DNA from 4 places in the Bifidobacterium pseudocatenulatum DSM 20438 genome. Region 3 is predicted to be linked to each of the others. Evidence: riboswitches for the same ligand, from Rfam matches in the RefSeq annotation. Region 3 holds a riboswitch; each other region holds the start of a gene.
The links. A riboswitch is a leader RNA that binds a small molecule or an ion and turns the genes downstream of it on or off. The one in region 3 is predicted to bind thiamine pyrophosphate.
Positions count from the first base shown of each region.

Region 1 (8,100 bases), 220 kb from region 3:
AACACCATCACCATCACGTTGACCAACGCCGATGGCAAATCCCGTACGCATACCTTCGAACACAGGGGTGCTTCCCTGCTTGGCAATGAGGAAGTGCAACTGGAGCAGACCGTCGTAGCTGATTCCGGAGAAGACTTGGGCGATGGCCTGTATGCCATACTCGGCAACGATTCCGACGAGCAGGACTTCATGTTCTATTATGATACGAACGGCGTGCTGCGCGGTGAGATTCCCGTGCTCTACTATCGTTCGCATCGTCTGCTGTTCGACGATGACGGGCTCATGTGGTTCTCCGCTTCCACACACCACATGGCAGCGATGAACCGTCTCGGCAAGTTGGAGAAGATCTATGATCTTGGATCCGACTATATTCTGCACCACGATTACGCGATGGACGCCAATGGAGACATCGTGCTGTTGGCCACCGAAATGGGCCGCGACGACAATGCCGTGCAAGATCAGGTCATCAAGCTCAACACTTCCACCGGCAGTGTGACCCGCTTGGTGGATTTCGGCGAACTGTTCGCCGACTATAAGGCCTCCACCACGCATGCAGGAACCGACGAGTCGGATTCGAGCGCCCAGAATCGTTGGGATTGGCTGCATTGCAACACCATCCAACTGTTGGATGATGGTTCCGCGTTATTCTCCGCACGCGAAACGTCCACCATCATCAAAGTGGATGATCTGGAATCAGATCCGACGGTCGACTACATGATCGGCGAGCCGTCCGTGTGGGCAGGCACCGATGAGGTCAGCAGTTTCCTAGCGAAAGACGGAGATTTTTCCGATACCGGCGGACAGCATTCCATCACATACGTCGCCGATGATTCGTTGCCTGACGGCCAGTATTACCTGTACATGTTCGACAATAATTTCGGCACTTCGTTGACGCGTCCTGATTTTGACTGGTCGGTGATCGACGGAATCTCGATCGAACTGTCTTCCGACACGGCAAATTCGCGGTATCGCAAGTATCTGGTCAACGAGAATGCCGGCACGTATACGGAAGTGTCATCGTTCGACGTGCCATATTCGCCGTATGTCAGTTCCGCGCAGGAATTGGATAATGGCCAGATCCTCATCGACTCGGGCATGAAGGGTCTGTTCGGCCAGTACAACAAGGATGGTGATCTGCTGGCGCAGTTCAAGATGACGTTGAACAGTGCGTACATCTACCGCGTGTACAAGTACGATTTCTCGGGATTCTATTTCGCCTGACATCCTGTCCGCAGGCTTGACGGGGCCGGGAATCCAAACTCCCACAAGGAGTTTGGATTTCCGGCCCCGTTTCGTATGCAATGGGTTCGGCACGCCCGTACAATGGTTGCCATGGGTTTTTTCGATTCGCTGTTTTCATCCAAACGTCCCGAAGCGACGCATGACGTCACGTTCACGCTAGATCAGGCAGGCCACACGTATGAGGATGGCAATGTCGGTCTGGAGCCGACATCGTTGACGATCACTCCGGAAAGCAAACGTGTGGCTGTGATCGGGTTGAATGGTTCCGGTAAGACCACGTTGCTGCAGCTGTTGGATGGCGCATTGTCTGCGACGTCCGGTTCGGTGCGTATCGACGCGAATGGTGCTGCGTATGATCCGTCGGTGAAACGTGATCTGAAACGTATCGAATCGATGATCGGCCGCGTTCGTCGCGAGGAAATTCCGAACAGTTATTACAAAGCGGATTCCATTCGCGAGGCGATTGATGAACCGTTGAAGAAGCATAAGGTGCCGGAAAGCGAACGCCAGGCGATCATCGGCAATCTGTTCGCGCATTTCGATCTGGCGGCGGTCGCACGTGAGCCCGCCTCCGCATTGGATAGCGAGAAACGTCATCTGCTGGCGATCGCTTCCGCATTGAGCTTCTCCCCCGCGGTGATCGTTGCCGACGAGCCGACCAAGGGTTTGGACGAGGTGGCGTCCGCGCATGTGGCGAAAGCTCTGTTCAGTTACGACAAACAGGTAGTGTTCGCCACGCATGACACGGAGCTGATCACACGCGCGGAATATGCGATCGACCGCACGCTGGTGGTCGACGATCATCAGGTGGTGTTCGACGGTGGCCCGCATGAGGCCGTGGCCTTTTACACGGACCTCATCCGCGCTAAATATGAGGCTTCCAAAGCCTGACCATACCCACGGATTATTCCCGTTCCCCACATGTTGCGGCTCCTTCATCGGTGTCGACGATGGAACCACAACATGTTTCAGCCGATCATTGTGTTGACGGTGTCAAGCACCGTCTGAACGTTATGCCTGAATTCGTCGGGTTCCGGCAATAACGAGATCGCGAGATAGCCGTTCGACGTCATATCGAAGAAATAGCCGGGCTGTCCTGAAATTCCGTGCTTTTCGATCATGGACAACACCAGTTCGTTCTCGTCAAGCACGCTGGGCACGCGCAAAAGCACATTCCATCCGCCTTCGGCACGCAACACGCTGACCATGCCCTGCTCGTCATCATCCAGCATGGTATGCAAGGCTGCGAGGTTGGTTTGCACGCGCTCTCGCACGCGCGCGGTCTGCGCGGCTGCGGCGCCCAGCATGGCGGGGATCTGTTTGGCGATGATCTCACTCATTGGCAGATAGTCGTCGGCGACCACGTCGAGTCTGCGCTTGGCCTCATCCACTTCAGCCGCCGGGCCGGACACTTGGATCCAACCCACTTTGGCATGTGGCGCGGCCAACGTCTTCGAGAACCCATCCAATGCGAATGTGAGCGTGCCGGTCTCCCCCGCGAGACGCGCGTTGCCATCGAATGGTTCAAGATCATAGTCGTAGAACACCTCATCGGCGATGATGGCCACCTCATGGTCATGACAAAGCCGCACAATGGCCTCACGTTCCGACGCTTTGACGTACGATCCGGTCGGATTGTTGGGATTGATGAGCACCAGCGCGCGGATGCGGCCGCCATCTTCACCTTCAAGCGCTTCGCGTAGTTCGGCCACGTCGATGTACCAGGATCCGTCGAAACGTTGCTGGTACTCGATCATGTCGACGCATTCGAGTCGTGCGATCGATTCGATGAGCGGATATCCCGGCTTCGGTGCGAGCACAGCGTCACCTGCATTGCAGAGCAGTTTGATCAGCCATGAGTACGCTTCGGACGTCGAGCTCAATATGTATAGGTCGTCGGCGGTAGCGGTATTGCCTTGTTCATGCAGGAATGCGGCCAGCGCTTCGCGTGCGTATCGTTGCCCGCGTGGCTCCGCTCCGTAGATGTCCGGCAATAGTTCCGACGCGAGCGCATGTTTGGTTGGATTGGAGTCGTTGAGTTTGCCGAGTGTGATGCCGTTTGCTTTGGCTTCCGCTTCGGCTTTGGCGATGGGATTGGGCTCGCTGATATCGACTCTGGAGGAAAAACGCATGGTCTCCACCATACTCTCTGGGTTGCGCAAGTGTTGCATCGAGCAAGAAGGATGCATTCGCCATGCGATCATCAGAGGAATAACAAGAGCCGTCCGACGGATGAATCGGACGGCTCTCGCTTATATGAAGGTTAGGAACCTTTATGGTTCACGACATCACTTCTGCTTGATGCTTGCGTAGTACGCAGCACCGATGATGCCAGCCTCATTGTGCAGCTTGGCTGCGACGATCGGGGTCTTGATGTCGATGTACGGCAGGAACTTCTCGGACACGCGGGACACGCCACCGCCGACGACGAACAGCTGCGGATCCAAGTAGAACTCCATCAGGGAATAATACTTGGTCAGACGCTTGGCCCACTTCTTGTAGCCCATATCGAGCTTTTCACGAATGGAGGATGCCGCGTACTTCTCGGCGTCACCCTTGCCCTTGAGCAGTTCCAAATGGCCGAGCTCAGTGTTCGGAATGAGCTCGCCGTTGAAGATCAGCGCGGTGCCGATGCCGGTGCCCAGCGTGGTGGCGACGACCAGGCCGTCCTGGCCCTTGGCTGCGCCGAACTGCTGTTCGGCAAGACCGGCCGCATCAGCGTCGTTCACCACGGTGACCGGACGGCCGCAAGCTTCGGAGAACACTTCGGTGACGTCCACGCCAACCCAAGACTGGTCCAGATTGGCCATATAGCCGAGCTTCTCGCCAACATGAATCGGAGCGGGGAATGCGATGCCGACCGGAGCGGACTCAGGAACCTCAAAATGCTCGAGCTGCTGGCGAACGATTTCGCCAACGGCCTTCGGAGTGGAAACCTCCGGGGTAAGGATCTTCAGACGCGGTTCAGCAAATTCGCCCTTCTCGAGGTTAACCGGGGCTGCCTTAATGCCGGAGCCGCCAATGTCAACGCCAAATGCCTGTGCAGTTTCAATCATCTTCGACCTCTCCTATCAAGGTACATAGTGGGTATATCGAACCGGTAAACGCCATAGTAACTCGCCCCATGCCCCAAAACGCGCCGACAATACACAATTGGTGAATACGATTGCATAATCTGTCGCAATGAAACGCAAATATTTGCGATTGTTTTCTGCAAACGATTCGCCCCATGCCAACGCAACGCATCGGCATGGGGCGAATCATAAGAAAATAACCGTCTGAAGACGGTGTAGCCACATTACTTGAGCGGCGGCATCGGCTTCCAATCCGGATCATGCAGCAGCTTGCGCGAATCCCACCAACCCTTGACAATCTGCACCAAGCCGGTCTTGGCATGCTCACGGTCCACCATCACCAAGCGAATGACCTCCTTGGCGGCGGTCAGCAACGTGCCAAAGCCGAACATCAGCGGACGGTAATCGCCGAACGACATGAAATAGCGTGCCATGTAGCCACGGTTGCGCATGATGTGGTAGCGGTTCATGTCGGAAGTGGAGTTGAGCTGACGCACGCCGGCGATATCCCAGTTACCGATCTCGCGCGTACGTCGCAGGATCACGTCGGGCACCACGATCGGATTGGTGACCTTGCTGGCGCGATAGCCGTACATCGTATCGTCCCAGTAGATGAAGAAGCGGGGATCCGGCAAACCGATCTGTTCCACGATATTGCGGCGGAACAGGCCGCCTTCAAAGCATAAGGTGTCCATCACACGATAGCCGGGACGCCCGAACGCGGCCGGAGCGATCGGATTGGGAATGCCAAGAGGCACGATGAAATCGTACTGCCAGTAGAACGGGCCTCCGTCGTAGTCGTATCGGCTTCCCTGGATCACATCATGGCTGCCGGTCCACTTGGCGAGCCTTTCGATGGCCTCAGGCATCACGGCCACGTCGTCGTCCATCACCCAGAACCACTCCGCACCCAGCTCGTATGCCTTCTTCACACCTGCGGAGAAGCCGCCTGCGCCGCCGAGGTTGTCGGATTGCGGCGCGTACACCACACGGCTTTCGTTGCCCGACTGGTCGGCGATGGTATTGCCCCACTGCGCGGTGACCGCTTCACGGAAATCGTCGACCATGCCTTGGGTCGCCTCGCTGTGCTCGTTGTCCACGACGATGATACGCCATGGCGCCACAGTGAGTTTTTCGATGGATTCGAACAGGGTGGCGAGCAGCTGCTGACGCCTGTACGTCACCACGACGATAGCCAGCTTTTCGATGGTGTTCTTCGCAACTTGCTTTTCAGTCATACGTTCCATTCTTGCACTCGCCCTCAACCGAACATCGCCTGTGTTCGCATCATGCGGCACGATTCCATTCGACGGACGGGCTCTTGCACATTTCGTGCGGCTTTGCCATAATGTACGGCGTAATGCAGGGGAACCCGTGTTCGTCGGGTTGAGATGGGCCAAGTGAGGCCTGAACCCTTTGAACCTGATGGTTAACACCAGCGTAGGGAGGCATGTCTAGTGACTGCTGTGACATCAACAACCGATTTCGATTATGAGTTCGACGCCGCCAAAGGCATCCAACGCGACAATCTTCCGCCGTTCGCGCAGCGCATGCGCAAGGCCGCCGACCTGGTTTGGGAGGAAGGCTACCAGCAGCCGTTCATCCGCGAGCTTGGCGAAGGCACACTGCAACGCGAGCGTTTCGCCTTCTATCTGCTGCAGGATTTTCGTTATGTGAACGATTACGCCAGAGTGCACGCTTTGGGATTAGCCAAGGCCACCGACCCTGAAATCATGGCGTTCATGCTCAAGGTGCAGAACGGCGCCCTGCAGGTCGAGACCGAAGTACACCGCTCCTACTTGGCCAGCTATGGCATCACCGAAGAGCAGATGAACAATGTGCGCCAGTCGGCCTTCGCGCGTGCCTACACGTCGAATATCCTTTCCATCGCCTATGGCAAGGATATTCTCGACATTCTTGTGGCCGTGCTGCCGTGCGCCTGGGTGTATGCGGATTATGGTTATCGTCTTGCCGCCGAGTTCGCGGACACGCTCGACAACAATCCGTACAAGAGCTGGGTCGACATGTATAAGACCGACGAGTTCTGGCAGGATTCCGTGTGGCTGCTCGATCATATCGAGAAACTGGTGGCCGACGCGAGCGAGGAGCGCAAGCGCGAGCTGATCGACATTTTCGTGACCGGCGTGGAGAACGAATACATGTTCTGGGCCAGCGCGTACGACATGCAGTACACATGGAAGCCCGAATGGAATCAGGCGCGCTGATAGCACTCCTTCATGGGGTTTCCTGACTTCCGATTGTTTATTTTCATTGCAGCAAGGCGGGTGTCTTCTGATTGGTTTTCAGAAAGCACCCGCCCTGTTATGTTTGGTCGCGTCAGTTTCCCGCTTTATTCGCGTACGAGGCGGATATGTTCCACGTCGTCGCGATGGGAGCGGCGGTAGAGCACGAAACGGTTGCCGATGACCTGCACGAGTTCCGCGTTCAGTTCTTCAGCCAATCCCTCGCCTGCTTCCTTGGCGGTCAGACCGGATCCGTCGAGCACGGAGCACTTGATGAGCTCACGCTTTTCGATGGTTTCGTCCGCCTGCTTGATGGCGTTTTCGCTCAGATCGTTCTTGCCGACCTGGATGAGCGGATTGAGCTTGGTGGCCAGGCCTCGCAGCTGCTTGACCTGCTTCTTGGTTAATGCCATAACTTGTTCCATTCCTATCTATGATGCTTGCTCAAGAGTAGCGTGAGGACGGTAAAATCCGCCGACTGCCTTCAGTTTAGTCCAGCGATCAGAACCAACGCAGCCACATATGCCACAACCACACCGCCCGCGGCAATGTCTCGTTTGGCGATGCTCATCACGCGCCAATGTGTGCGTGCGATACCCTCTTCATAGCATCGCGCGTCGAGTGCGAGACTGAGATTGTCGGCATGGCGTATCGCCCCTGCGAACACCGGAATGATGATGGAAACCATCGCCTTGATACGCTGCACGAACGTTCCCGTTTCGATGCTGCCACCTCGAGCCGCCTGTGCGTCCGCAATGGCTTTCGCCTCGCTTCCCAGAGTGGGCAGGAACCGCAGTGCGAGGCTCATCACCAGTGCGATCTCCTGCGCGTGCACGCCTATTTTTGCGAAGGGTTTGAGCAAGGCTTCGAACGCGTCGGTGATGGCCGTAGGCGTGGTGGTGGCGAGGAACACCACTCCGACGATAATGACCGCAACGAATCTGCAGGCGTACAGTATAGCGATACGCACACCGTCGTCGGTGATTGGAATCGGTCCGATGTTCGTAAGAACATTGCCGGATTGTACGAAGAACACATTGAGCAGTCCGCAGAACACGAACAATGCAAGGAACATGTGAATCGATTTGAACAGTTGTTTCACGCCGATGCCTGATGTCGCAACGATCATGCCGGTCAACAGTGCGGCCACGAGCAGCTGCCAGAAAGAGCGGATGGCGAATGCGGAGAACATGACCGCCAACGCGCCCACCATCTTCACGCGCGGGTCAAGCCGTTCCATAAAACTGCGGTTTTCACGGACGTCTCCCTTTGCATGTCCGGAGCCAAGCGTGTGCAGATTCTTCGAACCTGCCGATTCGACAGCAGAACCAGGCTCGGCATCACGAACTTTTCCACCAACGTTCCGGTCAGCGTCAAGCGCGATCGTCCGGTCGGCAAGTACGTCGATTTCCGCTTGCGAATGGGAAATGATGAGTATGGTGATGCCTTGTGCGTGGAGGGTTTGGATGAGATTGTGCACGCGGGTTGTGGCCGCTTCATCAAGTCCCGCGGTCGGCTCGTCCATAATGAGAATCCGCGGT
Region 1 covers NZ_AP012330.1:1,292,207-1,300,306, forward strand. The annotation lists gene BBPC_RS05430 (aryl-sulfate sulfotransferase) at 1-1,221, shown strand, start outside; gene BBPC_RS05435 (ATP-binding cassette domain-containing protein) at 1,333-2,133, shown strand; gene BBPC_RS05440 (pyridoxal phosphate-dependent aminotransferase) at 2,211-3,374, opposite strand; gene ppgK (polyphosphate--glucose phosphotransferase) at 3,531-4,298, opposite strand; gene BBPC_RS05450 (glycosyltransferase family 2 protein) at 4,541-5,554, opposite strand; TPP riboswitch at 5,671-5,781, shown strand; gene tenA (thiaminase II) at 5,867-6,541, shown strand; gene BBPC_RS05460 (YhbY family RNA-binding protein) at 6,667-6,972, opposite strand; gene BBPC_RS05465 (energy-coupling factor transporter ATPase) at 7,044-8,100, opposite strand, start outside.
Region 1: another riboswitch for thiamine pyrophosphate. It lies ahead of tenA (thiaminase II); the one in region 3 lies ahead of thiC (phosphomethylpyrimidine synthase ThiC).

Region 2 (8,100 bases), 510 kb from region 3:
GGTGAAGAAGGTCGGGCGATCGCCCATGGCGTCATGCAGGGCGCCCATCGGGGTGGAGAAGATCACCTGGCCGATCTGGGAAGCGATCTGGAAGCCCACCATGTACAGGGTTGCCGACAGCTTGGTGTCGAAGTGCAGGGTGAAGTAGCGGAATGCCGGCAGGCAGAACAGCGGAACCTCGATGGAGTGGAACAGCTTGACGATGGAGACGCTGACCGGATCGTGGAACACGCCGCACAGGCCGATGCGCAGGAACATCACGGTTGCACCGAGCAGCAGGGAGTTGCGCACGCCGATCTTCTTCATGATGATCGGAACGACACCCATCATGGCGGACTCGAGGAACACCTGGAAGGAGTTCAGGGTGCCGTAGGTGGCGTTGCCGATTTCAGTGGTGGAGAAGAGGGAAGCGTAGTAGTTCGGGAACATCTGCTGATCGAACACGGTGTAGAAGGTGTTGGTGAACAGCATGAAAACGATGAGCACCCACAGGGTCGGCATCTTCAGAACGGAAATCATTTCCTTGAAGGACGGGTTGGTCGGAGCCGCGTTCGGATCAGCTTCCTTCTTGAGCTCTTCCTTCTGCTCGGCCGGAACCCAGAAAGCGTAGATGCACAGCATGCCGAGGCCGCAGATGGAGCCGACCCAGAAGTTCAGCAGCGGGTTGATATTGAACAGGAAGCCTGCACACAGCGCCACGATGGCGTAGCCGAATGAGCCCCAAGCTCGGGACTGGCCGTATTCGAAGCCGAACTTGCGGGAGTAGCGTTCGGTGAGTGCCTCGAACAGGGAGCAGCCGGCCATGAAACCTGCGGACAGCACGATGGAGCCGATGAGCACGCCGATGAAACGGGTGGTGCCGCCGGCTGTCAGCATCGGGGCATACACGAACTGCACGAACGGGCCGACGAGCGCTGCGATGGCGGAGACGAAGATCACGAGCTTACGCTTGATGCCCAGTTGGTCCTGGATGGCGCCGTAGGCGAACATGATGACCAGGGTTGCCAGGGAGTTGATGGAGTAGATCTGGCCCTGCTCGGCGGAGGTCATGCCCAGACCGTGGGCCGGGTCGGTAAGCCAGCGGGAGAAGAAGGACCACCAGATGCCCCACGAGCAGAAGAACATGAAGATGCCGAAGGAGCTCTGCAGGTAGGAAGGATTCTTCCATGCAGATCGAGTTGTACTTGCCATGTTGTTGTTTCTCTGTTTCTCTTTGTTTGTGCCGCTGCCGCGCGGCACCTCGGTTGTGTGCCGATGTTGTGTTATGCCGTCATTCACCCAGCTGCCGTGCCAAGTGGATGAACATGGTTAAATAATAGTGCGTAAAACGATTGACGTCAATCGATTGACGTAAGTAATTCCAACGCTTTTCGGAAGTGTTGGAATTAAGCCGAAATGGGGGATGAAAAAAGAAGGCCTCTCGGCGTGTCGTAACGGACACGTCAACAGGCCTTTCATGTGGTCTTAGATCGCGAAACTTAGCTGCGAACCGATCCCTTTTCTATCAGCGCGCAATGGATCTTCGCAGGAATCGGCGAATCCAACGGCGGCATGGGAGCGGTGGTATTCGGCCAAGACGAACTGTCGACGGGCTTGCGTTCGATCATCGAAATAAGCTTGCATGCGGCCCAATAACCCATCTCATAGTGGGGCAGTTCCACCGTGGTCAGCTGCGGTTCCAGCGTTTCGGCGAACACGCGGTGGTTGTCGACGCCGACGATGGAAACGTCCTTGCCGACGGTCAGTCCGCGGCGTGCCGCACATTCGTACACATACCATGCACGCGCATCATTGAAGCAAAAGAAACCGTCGGGATTGCGTTCGTCAAACAGTTTGTCGACGGCACGCAACGCAGGACCATTATTGAGCACATTGCATACCAGCGAAGGATCATAGGCGAAACCGGAATCCTGCAATGCCGCCTGATACCCGGCAAAACGGCCATCCTGCGCAATCATGTTTTCCGAGCATCCGATGTAGGCGATACGCTTGCAATCGGCCTGAATCAGCCGTTTCGTGGCATCATAGGCGATTTGGAATTCGTCCGGCTCGATGCTGGGAATCTGGTTGTCGGCATCGGTGGCATCCACCATCACCACCGGATAATCGCCGAGCGAGGCTGGCACGCTCGCAATGCGATTCGACATCTTCGAATAGAAGAAACCGTCCACGCCATACCGTTTCAGCGTGGCGATTTCGTTCTCTTCGCTCGCCCTGCCATCGGTGCTGACCGTGATGATCATGTACCCGTAGGTGCTTGCCGCGTCTTGCGCGCCCAGAATGATGCCGCCTGCGTACGGCGTGGTGGCAACTTCCTCGCTGATGAAGCCGAGAATTCGCGTGCGGCAAGTGCGCAGGCTGCGCGCCAGAGGATTGACCGTGTAGCCGAGTTCGTCTGCCTTCTCGCGTACGAGCGCGGCCAAAGGGGCTTTCACACGTCCTTCATCCCTGCCGTTAAGCACCAGGGAAACAGTGGAAATGGACACCCCTGTCGCTTCGGCAATTTCCTTCATCGTAGTCATATTCGCTACACTATACCCAAATCAATAAGAAAAGCGCGCCATTCCTTATAAATAGCGCGCTTTTCGATTTTTCTGACGATCTAACAGTTTATTGCCTGATTTATTCCGACAGGATTTCGTCCACAAGTGCCTGCTTGGCGTGGATCTGACCTTCGAAACCCGGGCGAATGTCGAGACGGATCACCACGTCGGTGCGATAGCCCTGGCCAGCCAGCTTCATGGTGGCGTCGCGAATCACCTTGAGCACGTCGTCGATGTCGCCTTCGATGTTGGTGAACATGGCGTTGGTTTCACTCGGCAATCCGGATTGACGGATCACGTCGACCGCCTGCGCCACGTACGTGGACTTTTCAGGGCTTGCGCCGGCGGGGGAGATGGCGACTGCGGCAAGCGTGTTGATATACGGTTTGCCGGTTTCCGGGTTGATCGGCACTTCCTGCTTTTCCGCATTGCGATCAAGGGTCATGTTCGTTCCTTTCGTTGCGTTCCTATCGGCCTGATACGACTTGGATTGGCTGGTGCGGATTTGGCTGTCAGCGCCATTTCCAAGCGTGATCCATCGGTCCGGATCCGTGACCGAGGTCAAGCTGCGCCTCCAAGGCGCCCGTCAGATACAGTTTTGCACTATCGACGGCTTCCGGCAATGTCTCGCCAAGCGCCAGATGCGATGCGATCGCCGAAGACAGCGTGCATCCGGTGCCATGCGTGTTCGGATTATTGATACGACGCGCGCGGAACCAAGTGACTTTGCCGCTCGGTTCAACGAGCACATCGCTGGCATCCTGCGTGCCATGACCGCCTTTGACGAGCACCGCGCAGCCGAAATGGCCGGCGAGCATATGGCCTGCCGTCACCATGTCGTTCTCACTGGAGATGCTTTCGCCATTCTCGTAGTCGATCGCGTCGGCACCCTGTTCGACGGCCAGCTCGCACAGCGCCTGGGTCTCCGGCATATTCGGCGTGATGACGGTGGCCAGCGGGAACAGCTTGGAAGTCAGTGCCGCAATCGCGTCGCCTTCGATAAGCTTCGCACCGGATGTTGCCACCATCACCGGATCAAGCACAATATTCGTGGCATCATGCGCAATCAGACGGTCGGCGATCACGTTGATGAGCTCCACGCTCGACACCATGCCGATCTTCACCGCGACCGGCGGAATATCTTCAAATACTGCGTCGATTTGCGCGGCGAGCATTTCCGGAGGAGTGTTCGTGACCATGGTCACGCCTGTGGTGTTCTGCGCGGTCAGCGCCGCGATGGCGGTCATACCGAACACGCCATTGGCAAGCATGGTTTTCAAATCCGCCTGAATGCCGGCACCACCGGAGGAATCCGATCCCGCGATGCTCAATACCGGTGCCAAAGTGCTGGTCATGAATGACTCCTTACTTGCTTTTGCTTGCTTATGATGCGAAGTTCTGAAATATTCGTGATCCGTGATTGCTATTTGCGCAGTACGTGCCCATGCTTTGCATCACCGCGCACTGCCTTCCATCGCGAAACCATATTGCGGGTCGCCTCTTCCGGATCGCTTGCGCCGGCAATGGCCGACACCACAAACCAGCCGGCCGCCTTCGAATGTGCGAGCATCTCCATATCGTCGGCGGTCACTCCACCGCCGACCACAACCGGAAAATCACTCGCATCGCAGATCGCATTGATCTGCGCCTCGTCGAGCGTATGCCCGGAACCATCGTTGCCACCAACGGAAGCTTCCGGCTTGGTGGTGGACACGTGCAACGGGCCGGCCCCGATGTAGTCGATGCAGCCGGCAGGCAGCTCGTTGATCAGCTTCACCAGGCTTTCCGTTTCGGCAGACAAGCCCACAATGGCATCTTCCCCAAGCAACGCGCGGGCTTCCTGCGGTTCCAAGTCGGTTTGCCCAATATGCACGCCGTCAACTTTGATGCCCTTGTGACGTGCCTGCCAAACTACATCCACGCGATCGTCGATCACAAACGCCACGGAATCGGATTTGCCGTTGTTCTCGATAACCTGCGCGATATCGCGTGCCATGCTGGTGATGTCTTTCGCGTCGGTGTTCTTGGCTCGCAGCTGGATGAACGTTGCACCCCCGCGCAACGCATCCTCAATCACACCGGTAATAGTACGGCTCTTGCAATCCTGCGGGCCGACCACAAAGTAGGCGCTCATATCGAATGTATCGCGCATCGATGCATATGAATAATTGTTCATATAATCAACCCTTCTCGGTAAGTGATTCAGAAAACCTACAATGTGAACCGGCAATCGTCCATATTTTCCATATACGCAATTGCCGAACCCCGCATGATATGCCGAATACCATGCAGGGTTCGGCAAAGCCTAGTCGATGATGATTTCGGAAGCGGCGACTTCCTCGGCGGTGACGTTCCAAAGCGCGTCAAGCAGCGCCACTTGGAAAGATCCGGGACCGGACGATTTCGCTTCGGCGATTTCGGAAGCCCTGTTATACAGCAATGATGCCGAAATCGCGGCGACAAGCGGTTCGGCCACGGCCAGATACGTTGCGGTAACGCCGCCGAGCGAACAGCCGGCGCCGGTGATCTTCGTCATCATCGCGCTGCCGCCGGGCAAACGGAACACGCGCTCGCCGTCAGTCACCAGATCGACTGCTCCGGAAACGGCCACCGCGCCGGCTCCAACAGGGGAGTATTTCGCAAGATGACGAGCCACTCGTTTGGCCGCGTCAACGGCGGAATCGACTTCGTCGACGGCTTCCACGCCTGCCGGGCGAGTGCCGGGAACGGTGGAATCATGCTGTGCCAAACCCCACATCGCATCGAGCGCGATGATTTCGCTCGCATTGCCGCGCACAATGGTCGGCGGGTATGTGCGGAACGATTCGAGAATGGCGGTACGGGTTTTGCCGATGCCCGCGGCGACCGGATCAAGTACCCACGTCTTGCCGTTCTTGTGCAGTTTGTAGGCGATTTCCGGTAGCGCGTCCTTGAAGAACGGCAGGAGTGTGCCCACATTGATGTAGTTCGATCCGGCGATTTCCGCGGTGTCGATCACGTCGTCAGGCAGGAAGCTCATGGCTGCGGTGCCGCCGGCGGCCAGCTGCGCGTTGGCCACAAGATTCATCGTTACGAAATTGGTGAACGACTGTGCCAAAGGTGTGGTTTCGCGTACGTCGTTTACTGCCTGCGCAATCTGTTCACGCAATGCAGCTGCATATGAGTCATCGCCCATTGTCTGCTCCCTACGTTGGTCCTAACCAACAGGTTCAAAGGGTCAGGCATTTGCCTATCTCAGCTTCCGCTTTCGCCGGAAGCCCCCCTGCATGTACATAACATATCTAACCTATACAAAGGTGCTGACAGTGGCACGTTTTGCATAAACGAACAATCGACACGTTCCAGTTGGATGCCGGTCCACTTGTTATCTGCGCGTTGCGCCGTCGGGCCAGTCGATTCCAGGATCGGGCGAATGCAATACGTTCTCGTAAATGTCGTTGCGCACGTAAATTTCGCAGGCGCCTTCCGACCATGTGCTTTTCCAAGGTGTCTTGGTTTCGGCGATTTTGATTTTCGTGTAATGGTTTCTGTCGTAACCAAGGTCGGAGAAGAAAAATGGCTGATACAGAGTGTCGTAGAATTCGGGTTCGCCCCACGATTTCCATGTTTCGATGTCTTTCTTTCCCGCATAGGGGTCAACGCACCATTCCCACGACGAATAGCTTCGTCCCTTGTATGCATTGGCAAGAAGCGTATGGTCGAAGTAAGGGGCTGAATCGATAAGGGTGCTGCCGTACCAAGAAGTGTAGTCGATGCAGTCGGTGCCGCCGCAATATCCGCCTTTGTCGATGATTTTGTTGATTTCTGGATTGGAAGCGGTGTCGTTCTTGCTGACGCGTGTCCAGCCTGCCATCCAACGGTATTGCTCCAAATGGTTGGTTTTGATAAAAGACGCTACCGCCCGGGAAGACGAATAGTCGTACCGAATATCGCAAATACTGGCGCTTGCCGTCCAATACACGCTGACAAGCATGAAGATAAGACCGAGGATTTTGAAGAAACGGAGATACCGTTCCGTTTTCTTCGGTCCAAGAAGAGTCATAACACGGTTGTTGAGATTACGGATCCACTGAGGCCAATCGTTGGAATTGATTTTTTCGATATCGCAATCGATGGCGAGAATGGCGATGAAGAATCCCAAGATGATTCCCGCATGATGCATGGAAAGATGCGCGGTGAACGCAACGCTTATACCCAAGTATGTGGTGAGCAGCAATGATGCGGTTTTCCGGCGTAGGCAAATCTGAATAAGAAAACACCACATCAGGCATGACATTACGCACGGCATAAACAGCTCGCTTGGCGTGAGAGCGATGAACTGCATATTGCCATCCGACAGGGTTGAAGTGAACAACGTCTCGGAAGGCATTACCAGCCAGGTGTTGAATACGGAAACCCATGCGGGTGATGTTGTTGCAGTGCCATGTATGTCAAAGTCACCGTGGTATGTGCCGGGTGCGGGGAGTACGTTGAGGAGCAGTATAATGGCGAATACCAGTAGCAGAACAAGTCCCGCGAAACGCTGCTTGTTTTTTATAAGCGAGCGTTCGCCGCAGAGAAATTGAATCGTCCAATTCAAGGCAAGCATGCCGGCGATTGCCAATCCGTAAGAGCTCGTGGCGCATAGCAGCATCATGCTGAGTATGACTGGCCATGGCTTGGTGTTGCGGTTGTTCCAATTGATGGCTATGAGCAGCATTGCGGCGATCATAAGCGCATATGGTCTGGAAGTTACGCCATACTGGTAGCAAAGAAAATAGGAAAATGGCAGTATTACCTTTAGTAATTCTGGTAGTTTCGTTTTGAATTCCAAAAGCCAGATCATCAGCGCGGCGCACATAAGATTGAGGGATTTCAATCCTATTTCGTAAGGCATGCCAAGTTTGGCGGGAATGGCAAGCAGCATCCACCAAAGAGGTGGGTGTCCTTCGTAATGGGTGCGTACGGTAAGCAGTTCCTTCCATGAGCAATCACGTGCGATCAGCCAAGCTTGCGCCTCATCAAACCATGGTTCGTGAAAACACGACACGGTGACGGTCACTGTCACGTAGGCGATGAAGACAATGCAGTGCAGCCGTTGTTCGGCGAACCAGGTGAAGAGTCTTTTTCGAAGGTTCGTCACGCGGTTCGCCGAAACGTCGGGCTGGATGATGGTTGGTGTTTCTGCTGTGTTGCTCATGATAGGTGTAAAGATGGTGTATGGGTACGGCGAGGTTAGAAGGAGGAGCGGGCGCCGCAGAGTTTTTCGAATTCCTCGAGGACCTGCACCTTGGCAAGAGCGTCTTCGAAGGTGATGACGCCCTTGTTGACGAGTCTCGCCAGATCTTGGTCAAGCGTATGCATGCCTTCCTTTTCGCCGGATTGCAGCACGGTACGAATCTGATGCGCCTTGCCTCCGCGAATCAACGCGGCCACGGCCGGAGTGTTGATCATCACTTCGGTGGCAGGAGCGCGGCCATGCCCGCTGGCACGTGGAATCAGGGTTTGCACGACCACCGCGCGCAGAGTGGAGGCCACCTGCACGCGAATCTGCTGCTGCTGATTTTCCGGGTACACG
Region 2 covers NZ_AP012330.1:1,583,525-1,591,624, reverse strand. The annotation lists gene BBPC_RS06680 (MFS transporter) at 1-1,191, opposite strand, end outside; gene BBPC_RS06675 (LacI family DNA-binding transcriptional regulator) at 1,479-2,522, opposite strand; gene BBPC_RS06670 (thiamine-binding protein) at 2,623-2,988, opposite strand; gene thiD (bifunctional hydroxymethylpyrimidine kinase/phosphomethylpyrimidine kinase) at 3,056-3,898, opposite strand; partial or broken gene BBPC_RS06660 (thiamine phosphate synthase) at 3,973-4,719, opposite strand; gene BBPC_RS06655 (hydroxyethylthiazole kinase) at 4,849-5,718, opposite strand; TPP riboswitch at 5,709-5,817, opposite strand; gene BBPC_RS06650 (hypothetical protein) at 5,908-7,722, opposite strand; gene BBPC_RS09380 (type IV pilus twitching motility protein PilT) at 7,758-8,100, opposite strand, start outside.
Region 2: another riboswitch for thiamine pyrophosphate. It lies ahead of BBPC_RS06655 (hydroxyethylthiazole kinase); the one in region 3 lies ahead of thiC (phosphomethylpyrimidine synthase ThiC).

Region 3 (8,100 bases):
CCGTGCCTGCCCGCGCGGCCGTGGAAAGCGGCGCCGACGCGCTGAGCATGATCAACACACTGCTCGGCATGCGCATCAACATTCGCACTGGAGAACCGATCATCGACCATGTGACCGGCGGCGTTTCCGGACCGGCCGTGCTGCCGATGGGACTCGTGGCCGTGTGGAAGACCCGCTCCGCATTACCGAACACTCCGATCATCGGCATCGGCGGCATCGATTCCGGTGAGAAGGCGCTTGAATACCTGTATGCCGGAGCGAACGCCGTGGAAGTCGGTGCGGCCGCACTGTTCGAACCGACCGCGCCATTGCGTGTGGCCCGCGAACTCGACGAGCTGCTCGACGCACGTCCCGAACTCGCAGACAAGCTCGCCAAGGGCGAAACTTGGCGTTGACCTCGATCATTCATCAAAGGAGCATGACATGACTGAATCCCTCGACCACCGTTTTACCAAGTTCCTGCTGGAAGCGCAGGCGCTGAAATTCGGCGAGTTCACGCTGAAGTCCGGTCGTAAGTCGCCGTATTTCATCAATGCGGGCGCATTCAACGACGGACGTAAGATCGCCACGCTCGGCGCATTCTATGCGGAGAAGATCGCGGCGGAAATCGAAGCAGGCAATCTGCCGAACGACATCGACACCATTTTCGGTCCTGCCTACAAGGGCATTCCGCTGGGCGTCTCCACCGCGATCGCTCTGACTTCCGGCCACGGTATGGAAGTCGGCTACACCTTCGACCGCAAGGAGAAGAAGGATCATGGCGACGGCGGCATGATGGTCGGCACCCAGCTGACCGACGGCATGAAGGTACTGCTCGTCGACGATGTGATGACCGCAGGCACCGCAGTACGCGAGGTCATTCCCAAGCTCAAGGCCGAAGCGGATGTGGAGGTCGTCGGCTTGGTGCTTTCCGTGGATCGTATGGAAAAGACCAAGGATTCCGACACGTCCGCGGTGAAGGCCGTCGAAGCAGAGTTCGGCTTCCCGGTATTCGCCATTGCCAACGTGCGCGAGATCTTCGAGGCCGGCCAGCATATCGAAACCGCTGACGGCACCGCGTATGTGACCGACGAGATCAAGGCCGCTGCCGACGCTTATCTGGAGCAGTATGGTGCCTGAATTCTATAGGCGGGTCCTACAGTTGAACATATGAAAAGTGCCTCACACCAATCGAAAGCATCGGTGCGAGGCACTTTTCAATCTCATATCAGAGTGCATCCAGTTGATGAGTGCATTCAGTCGATCAGGTTGTATCCATGGTCGGCCACCACCGACTTGAGCTTCTCCAAATAGTTTTCCGCGGCCTTCGACAGCTTCGCACGCTCGTTCGTGATCCAGCCGACCAGCATGGTCTCATCGGTGTCAAGCGGCACGGTCACGATTTTCTCATTGTTGAGATCGCCGTTGTCGATGCCGGTGCACACGGTGTAGCCGTTCAGACCGATGATGAAGTTCAGAATCGTCGCACGGTCGGTCACGTTGATCTGCTTGGGGGAGTATTCCGGCCAGACCGCCTCTTCGGCGAAGAAGAAGCTGCCCTCCTCGCCCTGCTCGTACTGGATGAACGGGAACGGCTTCAAGTCGTCCATCGTGACTTTCTTCTTGCCGGCCAGTGGATTGTTGCGTGAAATGAACACATGCAACGGAGCACGGAACAGTGGATGGAATTCCAAATGCTTTTCGCGCAACATCTTGCCAATCACGTCTTTGTTGAAATCGGACAGGTAGATGATGCCGATTTCGGAAAGCATGTTCGCCACTTGGTTGATGATGTCTTTGGTGCGCGTCTCACGAATGGTGAACTCGTATTCGTCGGATTTGATGGAGTTGATCATTTCCACGAACGCTTCGACGGCGAACATGTAATGCTGTGTGGACACGGAGCACAGCTGCTTGCGTGGCTTCGCGTTCTTGTAACGTTCTTCGAGCAGCGACGCCTGATCGAGCACCTGGCGCGCGTAGGTGAGGAATTCCGCTCCGTCCACGGTCAAGGCGATGCCTTGCGACGAGCGGGTGAAGATCTCGATGCCAAGCTCGTTCTCGAGTTCCTTCACAGACGAGCTCAACGCGGGCTGTGACACGTACAGCTCGTGCGAGGCTTCGTTCATGGAACCGCATTCCACGATTTTCACAATATATTTCAGCTGAAGAAGAGTCATAAATTCAGGTTAGAGCCATGTACTGACCGTGGGGGAGTGCTTATACCCTCTTGTCTGGATAGTGGACTGCCGATCGCGCAGATCAAGGACGTGAAAAAACCAATTGCAGCTTGACGAGGATCGCACACAGTTGGAAACCCCACAAACCGTGCTCGACAAAACCGGTCAGGTGTTCGCCCAATGGGAGCGGACCGGCTTGACGGGTCAGGCCTACAAGCAAAAGAGTTGTCCCTATCGGAGTGCTCCATATCGGCATAAGCGACAAAAAGGGATTGCCCGGCTTTCTACACACCAGACAATCCCGTTCGTCACAACCTACTACAGTTCGGTCTACTGGTACAGATGGCCGCCCTGCTCGCGGAAGCGCTCGCTCATCTCTTGCATGCCGGCAGCGATGGTTTGCGCGTCGGCGACGAGCTTCTCCTGTGCTTCGGCATTACCGAATTTTTTGCGGATGTTTTGGCTGATGGCCATGGAGCAGAACTTCGGACCGCACATCGAACAGAAATGCGCCATCTTCGCAGGCTCGGCCGGCAAAGTATCATCATGGAACGCGATGGCGGTGTCCGGATCGTAGCTCAGGTTGAACTGGTCAAGCCAACGGAATTCGAAACGTGCCTTGCTCATGGCATTGTCGCGGTCGATGGCATGCGGATGATGCTTGGCGATATCAGCCGCATGGCAGGCGATCTTGTATGCGATCACACCTTGCTTCACATCGTCCTTATTTGGCAGCCCAAGATGTTCCTTCGGCGTCACATAACACAGCATGGCAGTGCCATAGCGGGCGATTTCCACACCGCCGATCGCCGACGTGATGTGGTCGTAGCCGGGAGCGGTGTCGGTGGTGAGCGGTCCAAGCGTATAGAACGGCGCGTCCTTGCAGATCGCCTTTTCCATCTCGATGTTCATGCGCACGGTGTCGAACGGAATATGGCCGGGTCCTTCGATCATCACCTGCACGTCGTGTTCCCATGCGCGCTGCGTAAGCTCGCCCAAAGTCATCAGTTCGGCGAACTGTGCCGCATCGTTCGCATCGGCAAGCGATCCCGGACGAAGTCCATCACCCAGTGAGAATGCGACATCGTACTTGGCGAAGATCTCACACAACTCATCGAAATGCGTATACAGGAAGCTTTCCTGATGATGCTGCAAACACCATTCGGCCATGATCGAACCGCCACGCGAAACGATGCCCGTCATACGATTCGCCGTCAACGGCACGAAACGCAGCAGCACACCGGCGTGAATCGTCATGTAATCCACGCCTTGCTCGCACTGTTCGATCACTGTGTCGCGGAACAGTTCCCAGCTGAGCTTGGACGCATCATCCTCCACCTTTTCGAGCGCCTGATACATTGGCACGGTGCCGATCGGCACGGGGGAGTTGCGCAGAATCCATTCACGAGTGGTGTGAATGTCGTTGCCGGTAGACAGATCCATCACAGTGTCGGCACCCCACTTGGTGGCCCACGTGAGCTTCTCCACCTCCTCGTCAATAGACGAAGTGACCGCCGAATTGCCCATATTGGCGTTGAGCTTGGTGAGGAACTTCGAGCCGATGATCATGGGTTCAGCTTCGGGATGGTTGATATTGCAAGGCATGACCGCACGCCCTGCGGCCAGTTCGCTGCGTACCAATTCCACGCTGCAATGCTCGCGCTCCGCCACATAGCGCATTTCCGGCGTGATGATGTTGTGGCGCGCGTACCACATTTGCGTCACCGGATGATCCTTGGCCTTCATCGGCTTATGCTGGCGACCACGCCATTCCTTGGAAGCCTTGCCACGTTTGATGGCGCGTTTGCCGTCATCTTCCAAATTGCGGCGACGTCCTTCATATTCTTCGACGTCTCCACGGTCAAGAATCCAGTCCAAACGTAGGGGAGCGAGACCCTCCTTCGGATCGCATTTCGGACCTTCGGTGTTGTAATCCTTGAATGGTGCGTTCGGTCCGACGCCAGGAGTGTCAGACAGTTTGATTTCAGTGTACGGCACTTGCAGATCGTAGGAACCGAATTCGTTTTCGAAATGCACCGGCGTGGTTTTGCGAATATGTGCTTTGTCTCGCTGCTTGGAATCGCGTGCGGCAATGTCGACGCGCTGTTGCTTGGCAAGCTTGGAGGCGGCCTTGGCTTCCTTCGCATTGGTGAACTTCTTTTCGCCGGATGCGCCGTCGGCTGTGTTGTCAGTGTTGATTTCCGCTGTTTTCTGGGCTTTCACGCGCGGCGCGTACCCGTGCTTCGTGTCGCCACGTACGGCTTTCCAGCGCGCTACCATATTGCGGGTTGCAGCTTCCGGATCATCGGCTCCTGCAATCGCGGACACCACGAACCAGCCTGCCGCCTTTGAATGCGCCAGCATCTCCATATCATCTGCGGTCACGCCACCGCCTACCACTACCGGAAAACCACTGGCTGAACAAATGGTGTTGATCTGCTCTTCGTCAAGCGTGCGACCGGAACCGTCATTGCCGCCTACGGACGCTTCCGGCTTGGTGACGGAAACATGCAGTGGTGCCGCACCGATATAGTCGATGCAGCCGTCGGGCAATTCGTTGATGAGTTTGACCAGGCTTTCCGTTTCGGCGGACAAGCCCACGATGGCATCTTCGCCAAGCAGTGCACGGGCTTCGCGCGGTTCCATATCGGTCTGTCCGATGTGCACGCCGTCAACCTTGATGCCTTTGCTGCGGGCCTGCCAGACCACGTCCACACGGTCGTCGATCACGAATGCCACGGAATCCGACTTATTGTTGTCTTCGATGATTTGCGCGATATCACGCGCCATGTCGGTGAGATCCTTCGCGTCAGCGTCTTTGACGCGCAGTTGGATGAAGCTTGCGCCCCCGCGCAATGCGTCATCGATGACGTCGGTGATCGGTCGGCCTTTGCAATCCTGTGGTCCTACCACAAAATAGGCGCTCAGGTCGAAGCTGTCTCGCATCGACGCATATGGATAATTGCTCATGATTCCCCCTTGATTATGCTGTTTTGGGTTGGGAAAACTTGATTTCGCAGGCAATGGGTATGCTGACGCGCCCGTATGCTCGGTTATACGGGATAGAAAATGGAATTACGATTGATGATTGCGCGATGCAGACTGTTTGGTCGACGCATCTGCTGCGCAGACTTTTACGGATGCCAATTGACGCTGGCAATGCGTGTGCGCTACGACACTCATTCTTCGCTCCCTACGTTGGTGCTAACCAACAGGTTCAAAGGGTCAGGCATTCGCCTATCTCAGCTCCGTTGGGGAGCCCCCCTGCTTTACGTGTTGGCTATGAATCTACGCCCTGCACTGGACGTAACTTTCATCGAAGCCCACAGGAGAGTTAGGCCAGCCGTCACTTTCGCATGTATCGCCTCCATCCGCGTCACGCCTCCGCCGCGCAACTCACAGCAAACTCTCCTTGCAGGCTAATCTATACTTCAGTTCAATGCATTGCGTGTGAAAGAGGTCGACTACATGTTGGAAACGGAACGGCTGACATTGAGGGCTTGGGCGGAAACAGATGCGGAAAGCTTGTACTCCTATGCGAAAGATCCGGATATCGGGCCTATCGCGGGCTGGCCCGCACACCGATCGAAAGAAGAAAGTCTCAATACGATTCGTCATGTGCTCAATGGCAAGGAATGCTACGCGATTTGCGAGCGCGGCAGCAATAACCCCATTGGTTCGATTGAGTTAAAGCTTAATGGTCATACGGATATGACGGATCGTGATGATGAGTGTGAGTTGGGTTACTGGCTGGGCAAGCCTTTCTGGGGGAGGGGTTATATGCCGGAGGCAGCCAAGGAGGTTATCCGTCATGGTTTTGTTGATCTTGGTATGAGTGCGATTTGGTGCGGCTATTATGACGGCAATCTGAAGTCGAAGCGGGTGCAGGAGAAGGTTGGTTTTGTCTATCATCACACGTGTGATGAGGTACCGGTGCCTCTTATGCACGAGGTGCGTGTCGGGCACGTGAATGTTCTTACCAAATCACGCTGGCAAAATTTAGCTGCCTGCTGATTGTGCTAGAAGCTAACCTAGAATGCTTTGGAAGGGTCTTGGTGGGCTTCGAACGGATGCTGGTCAAGACCCTTTAGAGCTTCATGATGTTTTCCTCGATGCGACGGATGACGTCAATGAAAGCTTCATCGTTGTGCCCGGTTGGATCTGGCAGATTCCAATTATCGTCGAAAGCCTTGCCGATATAGGGACATCCCACGTCGCAGCCCATGGAGATCGCGGTGTCAGGTTTTGGAATATCCGAAATCAGCTTGGAGTATTGCGTTTTCTCCATGTCGATGCCGTAAAGCTCTTTCATGAGTCGTACGGCATCCTGATTGATCTGCGGCTTGGTTTCCACACCTGCGGAATAAAAATCACAATCGGTTCCGCGTAGATGCTTTCCCAACGCTTCGGCAATCTGGCTGCGGCATGAATTATGCATGCAAATAAAAGCCACTTTTCTCATAGCTTTCCCTGTCTGCGATGTTATGATTTCACGATTGCTGTCCCGTATTATACGTTTCGCCCAATGCTCCGCGTTCACATCATCGAATAACACAATGCCCGGTACGACCATGTCATAAGCTGGTCGTACCGGGCATTGGCTTGGATTATTCGCCCCAGACTTCTTCGGCGATGGACCTTACGAGTGCGATCTTGGCCCACTGCTGCTCCTCAGTGAGCTTGTTGCCTTCCTCAGTGGAGGCAAAACCGCACTGGGTGGACAGGCACAAGCGGTCGAGCGGCACATACTGGGCCGCTTCGGAGATGCGAGCCTTAATCACTTCCGGATCTTCAAGTTCCGGTCTCTTGGAGGTGACGAGGCCAAGCACAACCTGTTTATCGCCGGAAACCTCAGCCAGTGGCGCGAAGTCACCGGAACGGTCGTCGTCGAACTCCAGATAGTAGGCGTCCACGTTCTCTTCGCCGAACAGCTTGGCTGCGACCGGAGCATAACCGCCGGACGACAGCCACGTGGAATGGAAATTACCACGGCAGATATGGGTGTTGATCACCAAATCATCAGGCTGGTCTGCGATCACTGCGTTGATCACGTCAAGATTCTCCTGCTGCAGGCGGGCCGCATCCTCATCGCTCCAGCCGAGACGCTCACGCACGCTCTTGTCGCACAGGCGAGTCCAAGTGCAGTCATCGAACTGCACGTTACGGCAGCCGGCGGCATACAGGTCGGCAATGACCTGACGGTATGCGGCCACGATATCCGCGGTCAGCTCGTCGTCATCTTTGTAGAACTCGTCGTACGGGTAGGCGTTCTTGTTGCCGGTAAGCACGAAACGGGTCTGCGCTGGGGAAGGCATGGTCTGGCGAGCAACGGTATTGTCATCTTCAAACTGCCTGACGAACTTGAAATGCTCCACGAACGGATGATCGTGTCCGTCGAGCTTGCCGGTCACCGTGGCAGTGTCGGCGGGAGTGACCTCGTCATGGAAGGCAACGCGATGGGCGGCTGCGACATGGTCCACGCCGTTGAAGCCCCACATGAAATCGAAATGCCACCAGCCGCGACGGAATTCACCATCGGTGATGACATGCAGGCCGGCGGCCTTCTGCTTGGCAACCAGATCAGTGATCAGCCTGTCTTCGACAGCTTTCAATTCAGCGGCATCAATAATACCTGCAGCATAATCTGCACGAGCCTGCTTGAGTTCGTCCGGACGCAGATAAGAACCGACCACATCGGCGCGGAACGGCGCATTCTTGGAATATGTCATGATTCTCCTTCGACTATTGACTTGCAATTAACAATCACAACGACAAAACCAACAATATGCTATCCCACCACCCACAAACACGACGTATTCCATCCGCCTGGTTGACAACGTACTTCCGTCCATCCGCAGAGTTTTCAATGCTGGAATAAATGGGGGTAAATGACACTGCATGGCGTTCCGATATTGGCAGACGCGCGGCCGATGATTGTGCA
Region 3 covers NZ_AP012330.1:1,071,525-1,079,624, forward strand. The annotation lists gene BBPC_RS04405 (dihydroorotate dehydrogenase) at 1-395, shown strand, start outside; gene pyrE (orotate phosphoribosyltransferase) at 424-1,119, shown strand; gene BBPC_RS04415 (LysR family transcriptional regulator) at 1,236-2,159, opposite strand; gene thiC (phosphomethylpyrimidine synthase ThiC) at 2,490-5,132, opposite strand; TPP riboswitch at 5,333-5,435, opposite strand; gene BBPC_RS04425 (GNAT family N-acetyltransferase) at 5,628-6,173, shown strand; gene BBPC_RS04430 (low molecular weight phosphatase family protein) at 6,247-6,597, opposite strand; gene BBPC_RS04435 (5-methyltetrahydropteroyltriglutamate--homocysteine S-methyltransferase) at 6,767-7,888, opposite strand.

Region 4 (8,100 bases), 200 kb from region 3:
TGCGGCACGGTTTCGTCGACGACAGGTTTGGGATCAAGTCCCGCGATGGTTTCGGCGATGGTGATGCCCTGCTCGAACGCACGGTGCGCCAAGGCATGCCCCGGCGTGATATCTCCCAAAGCCCATACGCCTTCCACGTTCGTGCGCCCGTACGCATCGGTCAGAACATAGCCACGTTCATCCAATGCGATGCCGTTGGAAGCGAACCAGTCGGCATCGGTGTTCGGCATGCGGCCAATGGCAGCAAGCACCACTTCGCCATACGCGGTACGCTCCTCAACGTCATCACCCTGCCTGTAGTGCACGGTAGCACCCAAGTTTGCTCCGGTGTCCACATGACTTACCGACGTGCGCGCCACCACATTCACGCCATGGCGTTTGAGCTCACGTGTCAACGTCATCGAAGCCCGCCTCTCCCAAGACGACAGCACGCGATCCTTGCGAATGAGCAAGGTCACCTTGCATCCCGACGCATTCCACAATGATGCGAATTCCAACGCCACCGCGCCAGCGCCGATAATCACTGCGCTGGATGGGAACGTGTCCAATTCCAGAGCCTGCGTCGAATCAATCAACGCTCCGGAAAACGGATCGTCAGGCAACGGCAGCGGGCGCGAACCGGTCGCGAGAACAATATCGCCGCCTGAGATCGTAAGTTCCGATCCTACAAGTTCCCCTACTCCCGCCTTGATGGAACGCAGAACCTGCGTCTCTCCCAAGGCCGGCGCAACATGCACCTCATGACCATTTTTCAGCTGTGCCTCGCCACGGAACACGGTGACGCCACGGTGCGACAGCAATCCCGCCAATCCCTTCGTCATCGTCTCCACCGTGGACATACGGAAGTCACGTAACCTGCCGAAGTCAATGCTCTGCAATGCGACATTGACGCCCATACGCTCCGCCTGACGTACGTTCTCTACACTATGCGCGGCCGTCAGCAACGCCTTCGATGGAATGCACCCGCGATTGAGGCAAGTGCCTCCCAACGTGTCGTCGCGTTCTACCAATGCCACCGTTTTGCCAAGTTGGGCAGCGCGTAGTGCCGTGGAATATCCGCCTGGTCCCGCTCCGATGATGACGATGTCGAAATGCTGTTCAGTCATGCCTGTCCTCGTTGATTCGTGCGTTACAACTGGTTACATGGTAATGGAAAAGCCGCCGGTTTTCGCCGACGGCTTGAAAAAACGATGGCCGCGATTCCCGGCAGGAGCCGATCACTCCGGCCAGTGTCCACGCTTATCGTAACGCGGCTTCGGCAGACGCCAACGGCGCATCTGGATCGCACGGCTCCACGCATAGGAACCAGAACGCATGCCCTTGGACACGGATTGCTCGCCGAACTTCTCAATGAGTTTCTTCTTGAGCTTACGCCACATGATCACCACGTCAATGATCACCGCGAACAGGTACACATACATGAGCACCATCAACGGCAATGCCAGCGCAGGCCACTGATATGTTACGAAAATCGAACCGATCAGAATGACGAACGCAACCGGAATGAAGAACTCACCGAGGTTAAAACGAGCGTCGACGTAGTCACGGATGTAAATGCGCCATGGCAGACGCTCTGCCTTTGGCATGTGGTTGATGTCGCCCTTCTGCATGGCATCGTACTCGGCGTTCTCACGCTCGCGCATACGCGCCTTGGCGGCCTTACGGCTCGCCTCGCGATCCTTGGGAACCAACGGGCGAAGATTCTGCGCCTGAGCATCCTTGCGCTTCGGCGTCGGACGACCCTTGCCGGAAGTGGTTTCCGCAACCTTGGTCTCGACAGGCTCCTGCGCCGTCTCTTCCTTCTTGTTAAACAAACTCATGCCTATAGAGCGTAAAGTGACGTATCGACGCCTTGGCCCTGCCCTGTCAACAATTGGACGTGCCGATTGAGACCGATACAATGGTCATTCGTTACACGCATATGATCACGCTGCGTTGTTGTATGGCAGCGCGTCTTTGTAAGGAGCAATATGGCAGCTTTACCTGTCGAAGAAGTTCGATCACGAGTCGAAGCGGATTTTGACCGCATCGTCAACGTGCTTAACAAGAAAATCGCATTACAGTCCATTTCGGCAAAAGGCATCACCGCGGATCATATGAAACGATCCGCCGAATTTGTGGCCGAAGAGCTCAGCAAGGTCGGCGTAAACGCCCAAGTGGTGCAGTCCCACAATCCTAATGGCACCCCGGGCGCTTGGGAAGTCATTGGTTCGAAGATTGTCGATGAGGATGCGCCGACCGTGCTTCTGTACGCGCATCACGATGTACAGCCGGTACCCGACGCCAGCGCATGGAACACCGACCCGTTCGTCGGCACTGTAATCGACACCCGCCTGTACGGGCGCGGCTCGGCCGACGATGGCGGCGGAATCGCCATTCATTCCGGCGCATTGCAGGCGCTCGGCGACGATTTGAAGGTCAATATCAAAGTCTTCATCGAAGGCGAAGAGGAAATGGGATCGCCAAGCTTCATTCCCTTCATCGAGGAGCATAAGGACGAATTCGATTCCGATGTGATCATCGTCGCCGACTCGGGCAATTGGTCCGCTGAAATCCCCTCGCTCACCACGTCGCTGCGAGGCAATACCGATATTGACGTGCACGTCAAGGCGCTGCATCATCCGGTGCACTCCGGTCAGTACGGCGGACCGATCCTCGATGCGAACACGCTTGCCTCCATGCTGATCGCTTCCATGTATGACGAGCATGGCGATTTGGTGGTACCGGGCGTCGCCTCAGAAGATCCAATCGGCGGACTGCAGCGAGATATGGATGAGGCAACCGTGCGTACGGACGCCGGCATCGTCGATTCCTACCGTCTGGCCGGCACCGGTTCTTTGGCCGCACGTCTGTGGACCAAGCCGAGCGTGACCGTCATCGGCTTCGATGCTCATCCAGTGGAGGGATCGTTCAACGTGATCTCCCCTGAAACGACGTTCCGTCTCAGCCTGCGCACCGCTCCAAACCAGCGTCCGGAAGAGGCTCAGGAAGCACTTGCCAGGTTCATGGTCGAGCATGCTCCGTTTGGCGCCGAAGTGTGGGTCGACAAGCTTGATAATGGCATGGGTTGGGCCATGGATCCAAATGCCGAGGCTACCAAAGACGCCATGGACGCCATGGAAGAGGCGTTTGGCGTGGCTCCGGTCAATAAGGGCGAAGGTGGCTCGATTCCGTTCATTCCGGAATTGCAGCGTATTTTCCCGGACGCGCAGGTACTGGTCACCGGTCCCGAGGATCCGAAGGCCAACGCGCACAGCCCGAACGAATCCATCAGTCTTCCCAGCCTGAAAAACAATGTGATCACCGAAGCGCTGCTGCTTGACAAGCTTGCCAAGTAGCGGATATCACATATCTTTTGAGAAAAACAACGGGCAAATGCGAAGGGCGTTCCATTCCATACAACGAATGAAACGCCCTTCGCAAATCCGCCGCGCATTCAACAAACCTCGTACTGCGCAGCCCTGCTCCGATTAATTGCCAGTGCCGGTAAAAGCCCAATGCCAGTAACCGGTGAAATAAGCGCAAGACAACGCAATCACTGGCACTGCCACACAAATCGCATAAAACAGCCAGTCGACGGCGTTCAAACGTGATTCCCGGGCCTGACTACGTGGAGCATCCGATCCGAAAGCACGCGCCTCCATGGCGGTGGCAAGCTTCGTGCCGCGTCGAATCGACACAACCAATAGGCTGAACGCTTGGGAAAATACGCGCTTGATGGCGCTACCGTCGCCTAGTCCACGAGAGCGGCGGGATTGCCCAAGCGCACGCCAATCATCCTGCAGCAACGTGAACATGCGCATGCCAGCCAAACCGCCATATACGAATCGTGACGGCAAATGCAGAATCTGCACCAAACCATCGGCCAGATCGGTCGGGTCAAGGCCAAGCGCGAGGATCACGCCGGGAACGGCAATGGCCGCCACACGTAGGAACGTGGCCACCGCCAAATACAACGATCCCTGCGAGACCACAATGACATTACCAAGATTGACCAGCACGGCACCGGAGGTTTTGCCATACAATGACACGGAAATGAAGCTTCCCGAAGCTGCGACCCATACCGGCCAGGTTTTACGAAGCACCGTCCATGGAGCGACGCCTCCAATCCAGAGCAGCAGCATCTCCAACGCAAACGCCACCGATGCGGAAACCACATCCAACGTCACGAACATGGGAATGCACAATATCAGCGCACCGATGAAACGACTGACCGGATTAATCTTCGCTACAAACCATGACGGCGACGCCGGCTTGGCGTCATCATGACGTTCCCTATGCGGCACCACGCTGATAGTTTTCAACTGTTCCATCTCACTCCCCCTCGCTTACGAGAATGCGACGCGCACCCAGCGCTTCGATCAACGGCTCGTCATGAGTGACCATGATGACGGAACAGCCCGCGTCGCGCGCGCCCGCTATCAGCCTGACCATTTCCGTCCATGTGGTGAAATCCTGACCGAATGTCGGCTCGTCCATCACCAACACCTTCGGCGCCGCGGCAAGCATGGACGCCACGGAAAGGCGACGCTTCTCGCCGCCGGATAACGTGAATGGATTGGCTGGGGCGAACCGCTTGAGATTCAGCCGTTCTAGCATCATATCGGCGATGGCGTAGGCCTCGTCATCGGTTTTCCCCATGGATTTAGGACCGACTGCCACTTCGTCGCGCACGCTGGACGTGACGAACTGGTGTTCCGGCTCTTGGAACACCATGCCGATTCGCCCAAGAAGATCCCTGCTTTTCCATGTGAAGACGTTGTTCTCCCTATGTGCGGGAACCATGCTTTCATCCATACTTACCCGACCGGAAATCGGCTTGAGCAAGCCAGCCAAAGTCAAAGCGAGCGTGGATTTTCCCACGCCGTTTTTGCCGGTCAGGGCGGTAATCTCGCCGGCATGGAACGCGAGGTTCACACGCTCGCCAAGAGCGAATTCACGTCCGAAGCTGAGATCCTCGGTTCGCAGAACAACATTTCCCGACGATTGATTGGATTCGGGAATATGGCTTTCGACGGTGCGCCCCGGAACCCAGGCACCACCTTTTGTCAATACCGGCGCCATGCTGCCAAACACTTCTTCCGGAGTGCCGTCGGCGATGACTCCGCTGACATGCGAATCGGATTCCGGCTTACCAAGCACAATGACACGATCCACCAAATCAAGCCATACGTCGATATGATGCTCCACCACCACCAAGGTTTCATGGGTTCGGTCAAGCACACCACGTACCGCATCATGCACTTCCTTGACGCCTTCCGGATCAAGGTTGGCGGTCGGCTCGTCAAGCAACAGCAGCCCGGGATGCATGGCGAGTACACCAGCCAAAGCCAGACGTTGACGCTGCCCGCCAGAAAGCCTGCGTGTGGAACGATCGAGTTTCATATAGCCAAGTCCAACAATGTCGAGTGATGAACGGACCCTGCTCCAAATCTCATTTTTTGGCAGATTCAGATTTTCACAACCAAAAGCAGTATCATCTCCCACACGTTCCAGAATCGTCTGCGCATCGGGATCCTGCAATACCAATCCTGAGCGCCCACGCGAATGACGGGCATCCGTTCCGTCAATCAGCAGCTCACCCTCGAGTTCGCCTTCATCATCACCGCCGAGCACGCCGGCAAGACCGGCCATCAACGTCGATTTTCCGGCACCGGAAGCGCCCAACAGCAACACGCGCTCCCCCGGCTGTATGGTGAAATCCACATGCCTTAACGCAAAATCCTTACGTGAGGCATGCCGCCATCCCCAATCGCGCGCGACCACCCCGGCTGCGGAAAACGGTTTTCCTGCATCAGTACCCATGAATCGTTCTTTCATTCCTTTTGCATTTGACATTCGCAAGGCGAACACGCATCAAAGAAGTCCCGTATCCACTCACCGTGAATGCGATACGGGACTTCACAAACGAATCGTCAGACCAGTTCCTGCGTGCGGCCGGATTCGAAACGGTCAAGCACGCCGGTTTTGGCGATGGCCACCTGTAGGAAATACATCACCATCCCGGCGAGCACTGCACCGGAAATGATGGAGGTGCCTAGGTAGATACTGGCACGCACCGTGCTCCAGGCCGGGTTGGTGATCCAGTAGTACAGACCGCAGCCTATACCTGCGAAGGCGCCGGCAATGGTGGTGGACAGCAGGTCCCACTTCCTGTAGGCAAAGACTGCGAAGCCGATTTCCGCGCCAAAGCCCTGCATGATGCCGACGATCAGTGAGCCGCCGACACCCCACTGGTTGCCCATGGTGAGCTCAAGCGCGGCGGCAAGGGTTTCCGCGAACAACGCGGCACCAGGTTTGCGCACGATAATGGCCGCCAAAGGACCTGCGAACAGCCAAAAGGCGTTAAGCAATCCTTCAAAACCAGGGGTCACCGCTCCGAAGAGAGCCAGTGGTGCGGTACAGACAATGTCCCAGCCCCAGAAGATCACACCGGACGCAACGGCAATGATGGCAGCCACGACAATATCGACTACACGCCACTTGTTGTTGTGCTTGCGCACTACGGAAGACTGCTTTTCTTCAATCATAGGATATGTGCCTTTCTCTCTTTGACAAGGCACGGGAATGGAGAGACGTCCGTGCGCCGGCATTACCCGGTATACGTTCATACGGTCGAAGCGTTTGCTTCCTCTCAGCCATACGGCCCCCGTGTCTGCGCTTGATACTACACAAGGCACAAGATTTTCACAAGGGCCGTTTCATTTTCGCTTCGTTTCCGGTATGGAATACGCTCGGTTTTTTGCAATGGCCTGTCTTCGCGGGTTTCCCTCCCATACTGAATGCAGTACGGGAACACGGTTCCATAGAGTTTTACAGGGGCCTGCGCATCAACGATTCAGCTAGGTTCCTGAATGTCTCGCCAATATCGTCGGCACGTAATGAGCCATCCTCATTCAGCACGGCCGGACGTCCGGCCTCACCAGTCTCCCTCAATTCCGGTTCCAACGGAAGCTGAGCTAGCAAAGGAACGTCATAACCGAGGCTTTCGGTCAGCTGTTCCGACACGCGCGCGCCGCCGCCTTCGCCGAAAATCCGCAGACGTTCACCCTTGTGCTCGTAATAGCTCATGTTTTCCACAACACCACGCACTTTCATCGGCACCTGCAGCGTCACCAGGCCGGAGCGGACCGCGATGTCGGATGCGGATGGCTGCGGCGTGGTGACCACCACCAGTTCCGCGTTCGGCAAGGCCTGGGCCACGGAAATCGCCATATCGCCGGTGCCTGGAGCCAAGTCAAGCAGAAGCACGTCGGGCTCACCCCACCACACGTCTGAAAGGAACTGTTCGAGCGAACGCTGCAGTCTCGGCCCTCTCCAAAGGATCGCGCGATCGGCGCCCGCAAACATGCCGATGGAAATCAATTTCGTTCCCCAAGCGGTGACGGGCATGAGCATGCCATTCAGATTGGTGGGTTGCGCGTGCACGCCGAACAGTCGCGGCAGCGAGAATCCATAGATGTCGGCATCAATGGCAGCCGTATCATAACCGAGCGCCGCGAAAGTGGCGGCAAGATTCGCGGTGACGGACGATTTGCCGACACCGCCCTTGCCGGATGCTATGGCGAAAATACGGGTTTTGATGCCCGGCTTGTTGAAGGGATTCTGCTTGCGCTCGGCTTTGAGACCGGCAACGAGTTGGGTGAGCTTGTCTTGGCTCATAGATCCGACTTCGATGCGCGGCAGCAGCGTTGCATCCGGGTAGGATGCCACCGCTCCGTTGATCTGGTTGGTGATGGTCTGCGATAATGGGCAGCCTTCTACCGTCAGTTCGACCTCCACACGAACCTCATAGGTGTTCGCCTTACCTTCCACCGGTATCGCATCGATGGCTGCGATCATGCCCAGATCAGTCACAGATCGACCCAGTTCCGGGTCGATTACTTTGCTGAGTCGCTCATAGATGCGCGCTTCGATGGTGCGCTCGTCGGTCATGGTTCCTCCTTTAGCCGCGTACCAGACTAGCGTCTGGAGACGCGGCATGCCAGAGCTTTCTTGCGATTACGTTGCCAGTTTGACGTGCCGGTATCACACCGTTCCATTTTCCAGCAGTATTTTGAACTGGTCCTCGTTTAGCATGGGAACGCCTAATTCCTCTGC
Region 4 covers NZ_AP012330.1:1,275,180-1,283,279, forward strand. The annotation lists gene BBPC_RS05380 (FAD-dependent oxidoreductase) at 1-1,106, opposite strand, end outside; gene BBPC_RS05385 (DUF3043 domain-containing protein) at 1,218-1,820, opposite strand; gene BBPC_RS05390 (dipeptidase) at 1,971-3,338, shown strand; gene BBPC_RS05395 (energy-coupling factor transporter transmembrane component T family protein) at 3,471-4,313, opposite strand; gene BBPC_RS05400 (ABC transporter ATP-binding protein) at 4,315-5,820, opposite strand; gene BBPC_RS05405 (ECF transporter S component) at 5,916-6,530, opposite strand; TPP riboswitch at 6,561-6,663, opposite strand; gene BBPC_RS05410 (Mrp/NBP35 family ATP-binding protein) at 6,814-7,935, opposite strand; gene ligA (NAD-dependent DNA ligase LigA) at 8,029-8,100, opposite strand, start outside.
Region 4: another riboswitch for thiamine pyrophosphate. It lies ahead of BBPC_RS05405 (ECF transporter S component); the one in region 3 lies ahead of thiC (phosphomethylpyrimidine synthase ThiC).